DNA from 4 places in the Gardnerella sp. DNF00983 genome. Region 1 is predicted to be linked to each of the others. Evidence: riboswitches for the same ligand, from Rfam matches in the RefSeq annotation. Region 1 holds a riboswitch; each other region holds the start of a gene.

Region 1 (3,106 bases):
CAACTTCATTCACTCCGTCAACTCCCAGCGGTGGCACGTCGTGCGCTTTCGTATGCGTTTCAAAAGCGGCACCGATGCCAATCACATCCGGCAGCGGAACGTCGTTTTCTTTGCACTCGTGGTAAGCTTTCTCCATCAAATCCGGTCGCGCGCAAGAAAGCCCAACCATCCACTCAGCCGGCATAGCCTTTCGCGCCTCAACAAACGGCGTATCCTTTTGCCCAACGTGCAAGTTGAAACCAAGCTGAGCTGCGCAATCAACATGATCGTCAATAAACACAGGCACGTCGCCATGTCCGGAATCAATAAGCGCGTGGCGCAACTTCTTCGCTTTAGCTGCAATCTCCGCGTCGTCGGAATACTTATCGCGCAATTGCACAACTGTAACTCCGCCTTCAATCGCCTCCACAGCCACTTCTTCTTCCGGACGATTTCCCATTCGCGGATCCGTTACCAAATATAGCGTCCAATCCACAGGCTCCACCGTAAACTCAATATTCGTCAAACTAAACATGTCGTTTACGCTAAGAGTTGAAAGCGCATCCATCCACAGCGTGCGGAAAGTGCCTGGAGCTGTGGTTTGGCGAGCCGCCCAAGTTCCAGCCGCTGCTGCGTGCACGTGCGCTGCAACAGTTGCTGCGAGCGGACGTTCTGGGTTTGCGCCAACGTACGCTGCAACTAACGCTCCCAAAGCGCATCCAGTTCCAACTACTTTAGTCATAGCTTTGTGGCCACCTGTTACGCGAGCTAAGCATCCATGGCCGTAAATTGCGTCTTTTTCGCCAGAAATTGCCACTACAGATCCGTATTTTTTAGCTAATTCGCGAGCAGCTTGAAGCGCGTCGTTTACGTTATCGTGAGAATCTACGCCTTTTCCGTTGCTTTCTTTGCCTGCAAGCGCCATGATTTCGGAAGCGTTTGCGCGGATTACAGTAGGGTGGTGCTTAATAATTTCGTGAATAAAGCGCGCGCGAGGTGCGAGTGCTGGAACGCCGATTCCAACCGGGTCAAGCACCCACGGGGTATCGGCTTTTTCGCATCCTTCAACGGCTGCGCGCATGTATTCGGAAGTTTCTGGCTGATGGAATGTGCCAACGTTTATGAGCACGCCTGTGGCAATTTGCGCAAGTGCATGCGCTTCTTCCGGATCGGTTACCATAATTGGCGAGGCGCCGGCGGCGAGCAGTGCGTTGGCTGTAATGTCTTGCACGATTACGTTCGTGATGCAATGGGTGAGTGGCTGCTGTATGCGCACGCGTTCGATGCATTGACGCACGTCGTTAAGGAACATGCGTCGGCGTGCGCGTGCTGAGAAGCATGTGTCGACTTGCGTTGTTGCGTTTGTGCAGTATTCGTTAGCTTCGTTGCAGGTATTTGTTTTTTCAGTGTTGCATGTTGTCATAATGTTTCCCTTCGCTAGCACTATCTAGATCAGGTTTTACGGATTTAATCTCAGCGCCGCCCGCGATTTTGCGGCAAATGCGCACTCCGAACCATCCTTCGACTATATCTTTTGTTCGTGACTTACGCTCTTTTGCGTTAGCGCTGCGATTTAGCGCGTAGGCGGCATAAACTGCGCGCGTCTGTAAAGTTTTGGTCGGAATCTAGCTGGGAAGCGGCAGAAACTTTACACAGCTGCACAGTTTCGGTCGGATTTTCTTGCGTTCGCGGCATAAATTTTACACGGCTGTAAAGTTTTGGTCGGATTTTCTTGCGTTCGCAGCATAAACTTTACACAGCTGCACAGTTTCTGCCGTTTTCCGTTACTGGTGCAGATTGGCGCTCGCGCGGATTACGCGCTCGCTTACGAAACTCGCGTTGGAAGTCCACTGGACTTCCAACTTGAGCGAGTTTCCGCTCCGAGTTGCTTTCGCGCGCTAAATCGCAGCACTTGCAGGAATCTACAAAAATCGCGCCGCATTTTTGCAACTTCTTCTACATATTTTCGCTTGTTAACATGAGATTATGTATATGTGAACATGATTATTTATTATTTAACATCTTAATTGAATTGCCGTTCTGTCGCGTGAATATTCGTGTGGTAGAGATTTGAGATTTTTCGCACTGAGTGCGGCGAACGTCAGAGCCGCAGGCTGCTGATTCGCCAAGCGAAGAAGAAAAATCGAAAAATCTCTGCGATAGACACGGTTATTAGGGGCTAGCACGCAGAGTTTGGGGGATTTCTTTACGAGCACTAAAAGAGGACTGATGGAGCAACGTTCGTAGAGAACAAAGTATGCATGAGAGTCTTTAACAGCCAAAGCGACTGAAGGACGGGACGTGCGAGGAGAGAAATCCCCCAAAACTCGCGCCACGTTAAAGCAATATGAAACAAGATTATTAAATAGTAGATTATAGAAGTTACGAAAGCGAGATAACATGGCAAACGATTCCATGCTAGAACAAAAGACTCCGCTCACAGCGCGCGAATACGCGACGCGCACAGCAATACGCACGATTGCAATCATCGCATCTGTTTATGGCATGGCTGCTTCGTGGGAAGGCTTGATGACCTTCACTTATTTTACGAATCTTTCTAACCTTATGATTTGCGTAGCTCTTGCTGGATCGCTTTTGCTTGATACAGCTGCATTTATGCGTGCTCGTAATTCTGTAGATTCAGCCGTGCAGCCAGCTTCCACAGCATCTTGCGCATGGTTCGACTCAAAATCCAACGCTTGGTACATTTTTAAATTCATGATGACCATCTCAATTGCTGTCACATTCACTTTGTACCTGTGTTTCTTAGCACCTACCAATAAGCTTGGTTTCGTTGGCGCTTACATGAATAACGGATGCAGCAGTCTTTGCGTCCACGCAGTTGCGCCGCTTCTTGCAATCGCTGATTTTGTGCTTTTTGATTACCGTTTCCGCTCTACTCGCGCACACATTTATTTCGCTACGATTCCGCCTCTTGCTTATGTTGCTTATGCTGCTATGCTTAGCGAGTTTGCTGGTGTTCGTTGGGGTGTTCATGCAATGCGCGCGCCTTATAATTTCCTCAATTATGGCGCTCCTGCCGGCTGGTTCGGCTTTGCACCGCAAACTTTTAATGCCACTACTTTGGGCGTTGGAGTTGCGTATTTGTTAATTGTGTTTACTCTTA
Region 2 (3,106 bases), 170 kb from region 1:
AATTACTAAAAGTACTTTCTGCATCACACTTACGTCTATATTTGAACACTTCACACAATTCGCAGCGAAATCTAGCGAATTCACTGGAATTAGCGATTAGAAGCGAGCAGGATTGCAGCTTTCCAAGAAGCCCTTTTCCTTCTCAGTCAACTCTTGCTCAAGCACAAGCTTTGTAGTCAAAGAAGAACCCAAAGCGGTGAGCAAAATGCCGTGACGGAAGTAACCAGTGGAAATCGTGGTGTGCGTCTTAGGATCAATGCCAATGAACGGCAAATCGTCTGGAGTTCCTGGGCGGCCGCCAGCGGTAACCTCAGTAATCGAGCATTCCTGAATGCCAGGAAGCACGCTTGCAGCATCGCGAAGTAAGTCGAGTACGCCGCCAACCTTTGGAATATTGCGGTCGTCTTCACGAGAAGTAGCGCCGAGCACAAGCTCGCCTGTTTCCTTAGCGCGAGGCACCAAATAAACTGGGCGGTCATGCACAAATCCACGAACCACAGAGCTCAAAATTGGGCGCAAAGGCTCTGGAATAGTCATACGAATCATATCGCCCCACACAGCGCGAAGCTTAAGCTGCGGAAGCATATCCTTAGCACCCAAACCGGATGCCAAAACTGTGTCTGGACCCAAATCATCCGGAGTGCTTGCGCGACGCTCAATAACAACACCGCGCTTTTCGAGCGCATCAATCATTGCTGCAGTGAAAAGACGAGGATTGATTTGATGGTCGTCCGGCACGCTTACAGCGCCAGCAATAGTTGGCGAAAGAGCAGGCTCAATCTCACGAAGCTTACTCACAGAAATATGCTCAGCTCTACGGCCGTAACGATGCTGCAAGTTTAGCAACTCGTTTACGTGCTCGTTATCTGCAGCGTCACCACCGATTACATAAGAGCCGCACTCTAAGTAGCCGGTTGGCTTATCGGTGTACTTTGCAACCGAATCAACCAATTCCTTATACATAGTTGCAGACTCAAACATAAGAGGATACAACGCTTCTTGCTGATATTGCATTTCTGCGGTAGGAGCTAACATGCCGGCAGCATGGTGAGAAGCACCAGAGACTGGATCTGGATCAATTATGCTAACTTTTACGCCAGCTTCCGTAAGTCTCCACGCTGTTGCTAAACCAATAATACCTGCACCAATAATACGAATATTTCGCATATATACTCCTTCCCTACGGCGGCATTACCCGCATCAGGTTTACGGTCGGCTTTCGCCCTCTCAGCCTGTATAGAACAGGCTCCCGCGGATGTAATTCTTGACCTTCAAGAATTACAAATGCAGAACGTTGCAATATTGCTAACTTAGCAATACCCAAATGCTGCAGGTAGATGTAACGAAATTATGTGAATTTCATCACACTACCGTGCAGCATTCTAGCACTTCTGGCAAAAATTTGTTAACTGAACCGGTATGTCAAATCGCAAAACTAAGCATTTTCGTTACTGACGCAGTACGGTTTCTGCGTTAGTAACGCTCACTACCGTTTTTTCGTTTCTCCTGCAGTACGCGTTCTGCACTAGTAACGCACTTTGCCGATTTTTCGTTTCTCCTGCAGTGTGCATTCTGCACTAATAACGATGCGCGTAGTTACTGAGTTATTTTTGGTGTGGCGCGAGTGTGAAATTGAGATGGGTGTGAGGAGTGGGTGTTGATTGTCTCGCAGCGCTACGCTCCTATACCTTACTTGGACTTAGCGGTTGTGTAGTTGAGTTTAGTTTTTTAGTTACTTTCTTTCAAAAACAGTATTCGTCAACAAGATTATTACTATCGTTCCGCTTTTATATTGCTCGACCAAGCAATTCCTATCTCCCACTATTAGTAAAACCGCTAGTGTTTTTGGTGTGGTGGGTGCGTCTGGTGTGGCGCGTGCAGCAGCACGGACGCTAGTGTTCACTAAGCGACAAATACTCAGCGTCTGCAGAGCAATAATGCTAAAGTTCACTAATCAATAAGTAATCATTGTTAGCAGAAGCATAACTGCAAAGCTACAAAACCACTTTTCGCAGAAGCGCAACCGCAAAGCTTCATGAGCAGCGTTCGCAAAGCAATGATGCAAAGCTTCAGGAGGTTTGGGGAAATACTATCGTTAATTTACGCGACTGTAAAGTTTCTGCCGGATTAAAGCGCGCAAACGACCTTTTCTGTACACGACTGTAAAGTTTCTGCCGCTTTTTGGTGCGTAGGCGGCATAAACTGCGCACGACTGTAAAATTTCTGCCGCTTTTTGGTGCGTAGGCGGCATAAACTGCGCACGACTGTAAAATTTCTGCCGCTAGCTGTTACTAGCGCAGTCAGCGCTCGCGCGGCAGCAAGAAAAAAATCCCTCGCGGATTATCGGAAGATAACCTGCGAGGGATTTTAGTTATGAGCGAGGCTACTCGTTGGAATGCTTGCGGCGGCGAGAAGCAACGCCAGCAGCACCAAGTCCGGAGAATACTGCAGCAAGACTTGCAAACAAGCCAGTTGCAGCACCCGTCTTAGCAAGAGCGCTAGCATTACCGGAAGCGCCAGAGGCATTACGCCACGCAGCCTTAGCAGCCTGAAGCTTCCTCAAAGCCTCATCAACCTGAGCCTGAGTTGCATTCTTATCAGCAAGCACACGCTTAGCCTCAGCCAAAGCCTGCCTGTAAGCTCTAGCTGCCGCAGTGTTTGCATTAGTGTCTACAGAATTATTAACTTCGACTTGCAAAGCAGACTTATCAACCAAAGCACTCTGAGAATCACTAGTATCAAAACCATCCCCAGCATCAGCATCGGTATCATAGCCGCTACCGCTACCAACACCACTGCCAGCGCCAAACGGGTGATTAAGCTTATACTTAGCAGCCTGAAGCTTCCTCAAAGCCTCATCAACCTGAGCCTGAGTTGCATTAGGATCGTTAAGCACGCTGTCAGCCTCAGCCAAAGCCTTCTTATAAGCCTCAATATCGTCGCGTTTGCCAATAATGAAGTACAAAGACTTACGGAACTTAGCATCATCATCAGCCTCAGTCTGAAGCTTAGACTTATCCGTCTTATTAGAATCAGTAAGCTTCTTCTTAGCATCCTGAAGCTTCTTCAAAGCCTCGTCAACCTGAGCCTGAGTTGCATCCTTGTC
Region 3 (3,106 bases), 430 kb from region 1:
GGAATCCTGGTAGTTGAGCGCCTGCTTTTCCGTACGTTGCGCGCAAATGCATAGAAAACGGTATGCCGTATTTGGAACCTACAACACCGTTAGCAACCATGACAATTGCTGTAAGAATTGCGCCAAGCATGATACCAATCATTACGTAAATTGGAGAGTATCCCATTAAAAGGAACGCGCCAACTGCAGCATAATTAGGAATATTGTGTACAGACTGCATCCACAAAGTGCAAAAATTAAGAGCGCTCATTGTGCGTTTTTCTTGCGGCTTTGGCAGTAAATCTTCGTTAGTGTAGCCGCGCTCGCGGTAACATTCCAAGTTTTTACTATCTACTGGCTCATCTTTTAGCAGTTTACTAATTTGCATGCGCACCTCCTTACTTTTCTTGTTTGTAAATTTGATTCTTTTTTGTGTTTTGAGTTTTGAGTTTTGTATTTTGAGTTTTTTGAAAGTAATAATCGCAACTTTGCTCAAAAATAAAAAAGATACGAAAGGATATCGTACCCGTGGTGGTGCGCCCCTTCGTATCAGCCTCTTATTCGTGAATAAGCGTTGTACTCTCATTCGATATTCACTTTTCTTCGCTGCGATTAATTAAGCAGTGAAGTTGGCATCGTATATGCCTTTTGTGTCCTTCCTAAATTTCTATTTCTTTTTGGTTTTCGTTTGGTTTTAGTTAGTCCTCATAAGCCAAACTATGCAGAGCATCTCGTAAAAGCTTGACTCCGTGAACAGCGTCTTGTGGATCTGTGTACTCTTCTGGAGCGTGACTAATACCATCTTTTGAAGGAACAAAAATCATTCCGGATTTTACAAACGGAGCAAAAATTTGCGTATCTTGACCAGCGCCTGAATGCATGACTCTGTACGCATAACCTTGCTTATTAGCTTGATCTTTCAAAAGATTAATAATATCGTCGCTAAGTGGTGTAGGATCATCAGACATCCACTTATCAATCTGCGCTGTAATGCCATAAGACTTGGCAGTTTCGTGAATATCTTCGTCGAGTTCCTGCAAGAATTTATCAAGAAAAGCTTTATCTGTATGACGGCAGTTCATTGAAAAAGTAACTTCTCCAGGAACAATATTTACTTGATTTGGAACTACGCTGATTCTACCGAAAGTAAGTACCAGTGGGTCGCCTGCTTGCTTAGCTTTGTCAAGATTCTTGGCGATTATATGAGACATGCAATCTACTGCATCGTGCCTGTAGGACATCATTGTTGTGCCAGCGTGATTTTGTACGCCTTTAAGATGAATATCCCAACGGTGCTGACCGGCAATGCTAGTGATAATACCTAAATCTTCGTGATTGCTGTAAAGCGTTGGTCCCTGCTCAATGTGTAGCTCAATCCAGGCTTCAAGATTTGCGAACTTAGGTTGAGTTGTTTGATAATTGAACCCAGCTTCACGCATTGCTGTTTCGAAGGGAACACCTTCACTGTCGCAAATATTTTCTACGTCCTCTTTTTTGGCTAGTCCGAAGAAATTCTTTGAACCCCAGAATACGTATGGGAAACGTGAGCCTTCCTCTTCTGCCAAGCAGATAATGCGAAGACTTTTCTTTGGCTTTCCATATCTAGTAAGTAAATTCTTAATTGCTAAATAGGCTGCAACTATTCCAAGTTGACCGTCGAAACGACCCCCTCTTGAAACTGTGTCAATATGCGATCCACAAGCTATTATGCTTTCTGGCTTTTCGCATCCTTCAACAGTTGCAATTAGGTTTCCAACTTGGTCGAATTCTACAGTCATACCGAGTTTTTCAAATCGTTGACGAAGAGCAAAAAGAGCCTGTTTCCAAGATTTTGTGTAAAGAGGTCGAGTAACTCCTTGTTCTCCTGGTTTTTCTGTGAATCCTGCAAGCCAGCTTATGGCTGATTCTATAGTTTCAGCACTTATGCTGCTATTAATCATGTGCAGTATTCCTCCTCACTTGTGCAAGTTTTCCCAAAAGTGACATTCAGGCGGATATTTTTTTGGTTTTTGTTTTTGTTTTGGTTTTTGTTGTTTAGTTTTTTTTTTTAATTGTTTAGTTGATACTCGTGTAATTGCTACTACTTTGTGGCAACGCAAGATATCACGAAAATCGTGATAGAAAGAAATCACTTACTGTAATTGCTCCCTACGCATGTCTTAACAAAACAGGTTCAAAGGGTGTTTCTCAACTGTTTCCAGTACCCCTGCAATTTTCACTTGTACTCGAATGAGTATAGCACGATATTAAATGAACTCAAAATGAACATTCGCATGTGTGTTTCTGTGAAGAAATGATTGTTTGGTTGACTGATTGGTTGACTGCTACGAGATATTGCTTCTATTTGTGGTTGCATGCGTGTTCGGCTGCGAAAAATTTTCATATGAAGGTTAGCAAATAAAAAATAGCCAAATAACAAAAAACGCAGTGCTTCTACACTGCGAACATATTGTGGGTGATATAGGAATCGAACCTATGACCCCTTCCGTGTGAAGGAAGTGCGCTAGCCGCTGCGCCAATCACCCAAAATTTTTTAATTATGCGTGAAAGGCAATCCTTTCGAGTGGGCGATACAAGGTTCGAACTTGTGACCCCTTCCGTGTCAGGGAAGTGCGCTACCACTGCGCCAACCGCCCAGGTTGTTAATTAAGCTTGAAGCTTAATCGAGGTGGGTACGAGAGTCGAACTCATCTATACGGCTTTGCAGGCCGCTGCCTAACCGCTTGGCTAACCCACCGTAAGGTCGAATAACTCATCGGACCTAGAGCGGACAACGGGACTCGAACCCGCGGTCTCAACCTTGGCAAGGTTGCGCTTTACCAACTAAGCTATGTCCGCAATGCAACTTTACTGAACAACGTCAGCGCCGAAGCACGAGTAACTACTATACCCGAAATATTTACAAATGCAAGCTTTGTGTTTTTTGGCGTGTCGTTTTGTGTTTCTGTTGGTGTGTTTTTTGGCGTGTCGTTTTGTGTTTCTGTTGGTGTGTTTTTTGGCGTGTTCGTTTGTGTGTCTTTCGGTGTGTTCGTTTGCTCGTGTTGGTTGGAGGTTTGTTATGCGTATGGTATTGGAGCATTTGCGAGCGCAAGTGTTACTTTCTCAGTTGGCTAGCTGAGTTTTTAAC
Region 4 (3,106 bases), 300 kb from region 1:
CATCGTTAGCATCAGCCAAGCTACCTGGACGCAAACCATCGCCCAAAGAGAATGCAACATCGTACTTTGCGAAAATCTCGCACAATTCTTCAAAGTGCGTGTACAAGAAGCTCTCTTGATGATGCTGCAAGCACCATTCAGCCATAATTGAGCCACCACGAGAAACAATACCGGTTACGCGGTTTGCAGTAAGCGGCACGTAGCGAAGAAGCACGCCAGCGTGAATAGTCATGTAGTCAACGCCCTGCTCGCACTGCTCAATAACAGTGTCGCGGAAAAGCTCCCAGCTGAGCTTAGAAGCATCATCCTCAACTTTTTCCAAAGCCTGATACATTGGCACTGTTCCAATTGGCACAGGGGAGTTGCGCAAAATCCATTCGCGCGTCGTGTGAATATCGTTACCGGTGGAAAGATCCATAACGGTATCCGCACCCCACTTCGTGGCCCACGTAAGTTTTTCTACTTCTTCGTCGATAGACGACGTAACAGCAGAATTACCCATGTTTGCGTTGAGCTTAGTCAAGAAGCGCGAACCAATAATCATAGGTTCAGCTTCAGGATGGTTAATATTGCAAGGAATTACAGCACGTCCGGCTGCAACTTCTTCGCGAACCAGCTCCACATCGCAATTTTCGCGCGTTGCAACATATTGCATTTCCGGAGTAGTGATTCCGTGGCGAGCGTACCACATTTGCGTAATCGGATGGTCCGCGCCCTTCATTGGCTTATGCGTGCGACCACGCCATTCTTTAGAAGCTTTGCCTCGCTTAATTGCGCGCTTGCCGTCATCTTGAAGATTGCGCCTGCGACCCTCATATTCCACAACGTCACCGCGGTCACGAATCCAGTCAAGGCGAAGCGGAGCCAAGCCTTCCTTCGGGTCGCACTTTGGGCCTTCCGTATTGTAATCCTTAAAAGGCGGGTTAGGGCCTACGCCAGGAGTATCCGAAAGCTTAATTTCCGTATAAGGAACTTCCAAATCGTAAGAACCATATTCATACTCAAAATGAACTGGAGTTGTTTTGCGAATATGAGCTTTATCGCGCTGAGTGCAACCGCGAGCTGCAATGTCAACGCGCTGTTGCTTAGCTAATTTTGCAGCATCCTTTGCTTCTTTAGCGTTAATAAAAGTTGGTTTCTTTTCTTGAGTTTCTGAAGATTTTGATTCAGAATTTTCTGCAACTATTACTCGCTTAGCGTAGCCGTGCTTTTCTTCGCCTCGCACAGCTTTCCAATGTTCAACAAACTCATGCATAGTTGATTCTGGTGTTTCTGAAGAATACAGTGCTTCAGAAACGAACCATCCTGCAGCCTTAGTGTGAGCGATTGTATCGATATCGTCGAGAGCAGTTCTTCCGCCAACTAGAACTGGGAAATCACTTGCGGAACAAATCGTATTAATTTTCGCTTCGTCCAGCGTTGTGTGGTTTGCTTCCAATTCGTAAGCGGCAGTAGTGCTTTCGCATCCTTCTTCAGGATTGTGCATTGCTGTTACGCAAATGTAATCGATGCATCCATCTGGAAGTTCGTTTATTACTTTAACTAAGCTCTCGGTTTCAACAGATAAGCCGATTACAGCATCTTCGCCAAGAAGTGCGCGAGCCTCTCTAGGCTCCATGTCACTTTGTGCTAAGTGCACTCCGTCAACTTTGATGCTTTGATTGCGAGCTTGCCAAACGACATCAACGCGCTCGTCGATAACAAAAGTTACAGAATCGCATTTGTTATTGTCTTCGATGATTTGTGCAATATCGCGTGCAATAGTGGTGATTTCTTTAGCGTTTTCATTGTTGCAATGAAGACGAATAAAAGTCGCTCCAGCGCGCAAAGCATCATCGACAATATCTGTAAGTGGACGATTATTACAAGCTTGTGGGTCTGCAATAAAGCAGGCGCTTAGATTAAATTGATTACGCATTGATGCGTACGGATAATTCGATGTCATACTAAAATCGTTGCTCCCTACGTTGTATTAACTAACAGGTTCGAAGGGTTAGATAAATTAATACCATCTCAGCCTTCTTTCGAAAGCACCCCTGCAAAATGTCGAATTACCAGCAAGTTTACACGATTATGTGCATTTAATTGGTGGTGGGTATGTTGCGAATTTCTTTAGCGTTCGTGATGATTGATTGCGCGTGAAATAAAATCTCCCAAGCTTTGCACAATCTGTACGAGGATAATGCAAAGAATAACAGCCACTGTCATCACATCGTATTGATAACGCTGGTATCCGTATCGTATTGCAATATCTCCGAGTCCGCCTGCGCCAACTGTTCCAGCCATTGCTGAGAATCCAAAAAGCGTAATAAACGTAAGTGCAGCTCCGCGAATTAGTGAAGGTAAAGCTTCCCACAGCAATACTTTGCAAACAATTTGCAATTTGCTTGCTCCAAAGCTTTGTGCTGCTTCGATTAAGCTTCCGTCAACTTCGGCTAAAGATTGTTCAACTACTCTAGCAACGAATGGTGCAGCCGTAATTACTAGAGGCACAATAGCTCCAGGAACTCCCAAAGAAGTGCCAACTATGAGACGAGTAAAAGGAATTATTGCAACTAATAAAATAATAAACGGCACAGAACGCACGATGTTAACAATCCATCCTAGAACTGCGTTAATTGGCGCGTTAGGGCAAATGCCTTTTTTGTTTGATGTAATGAGAAGTACGCCAACTGGAAGTCCAATAAGGTATGCAAAAAGTGTTGCAACTGACGTCATAACGAGTGTGTCTTGCACGCCTTCAATAAGTAAGTCGCCGTAGTCGTTAAAAAATTGTGTAGCAGCTTCTAACATTGTTATTTCACCTCATTGGTAAGCGCGTTTGTTGCTTCGTTTGCAATCGTGCTTGTAATTTTAGCGCGATGATTTTCTTGTTTTTCATCTGCAATAAGTGTTCGCAAAATATCGCTTTGTGGATTTGCAAAAAGCGTATCCGTGTCACCTAATTCCACAATGCGTCCGCTATCGATCATTGCAACTCGGTCGCAAATATTTCGTGCTACAGCCAGCGAATGCGTAATAATAACAAGCGTTACGTTGAGTTCGCGGTTAATTCGGCTCAATAAATCAAGGATTTGCGCAGTAGTTGTGGAGTCAAGTGCGCTTG

Evidence for each region. Region 1 has a riboswitch for thiamine pyrophosphate ahead of thiM (hydroxyethylthiazole kinase). Riboswitches for the same ligand answer to the same signal wherever they lie in the genome.
Region 2: another riboswitch for thiamine pyrophosphate. It lies ahead of thiO (glycine oxidase ThiO); the one in region 1 lies ahead of thiM (hydroxyethylthiazole kinase).
Region 3: another riboswitch for thiamine pyrophosphate. It lies ahead of HXT34_RS02680 (hydantoinase/carbamoylase family amidase); the one in region 1 lies ahead of thiM (hydroxyethylthiazole kinase).
Region 4: another riboswitch for thiamine pyrophosphate. It lies ahead of thiC (phosphomethylpyrimidine synthase ThiC); the one in region 1 lies ahead of thiM (hydroxyethylthiazole kinase).

The regions. Positions count from the first base shown of each region.
Region 1 is NZ_CP058392.1:295,240-298,345, forward strand. Features, by position in the region: gene thiM (hydroxyethylthiazole kinase) at 1-1,402, opposite strand, end outside; TPP riboswitch at 1,392-1,501, opposite strand; gene HXT34_RS01070 (hypothetical protein) at 2,380-3,106, shown strand, end outside.
Region 2 is NZ_CP058392.1:129,002-132,107, reverse strand. Features, by position in the region: gene thiO (glycine oxidase ThiO) at 97-1,167, opposite strand; TPP riboswitch at 1,161-1,263, opposite strand; gene HXT34_RS00505 (peptidase) at 2,384-3,106, opposite strand, start outside.
Region 3 is NZ_CP058392.1:724,870-727,975, forward strand. Features, by position in the region: gene allW (allantoin permease) at 1-367, opposite strand, end outside; gene HXT34_RS02680 (hydantoinase/carbamoylase family amidase) at 678-1,919, opposite strand; TPP riboswitch at 2,108-2,197, opposite strand; tRNA gene HXT34_RS02685 (tRNA-Val) at 2,432-2,504, opposite strand; tRNA gene HXT34_RS02690 (tRNA-Val) at 2,544-2,615, opposite strand; tRNA gene HXT34_RS02695 (tRNA-Cys) at 2,646-2,716, opposite strand; tRNA gene HXT34_RS02700 (tRNA-Gly) at 2,745-2,817, opposite strand.
Region 4 is NZ_CP058392.1:591,183-594,288, forward strand. Features, by position in the region: gene thiC (phosphomethylpyrimidine synthase ThiC) at 1-1,945, opposite strand, end outside; TPP riboswitch at 1,943-2,048, opposite strand; gene HXT34_RS02120 (methionine ABC transporter permease) at 2,113-2,793, opposite strand; gene HXT34_RS02125 (methionine ABC transporter ATP-binding protein) at 2,796-3,106, opposite strand, start outside.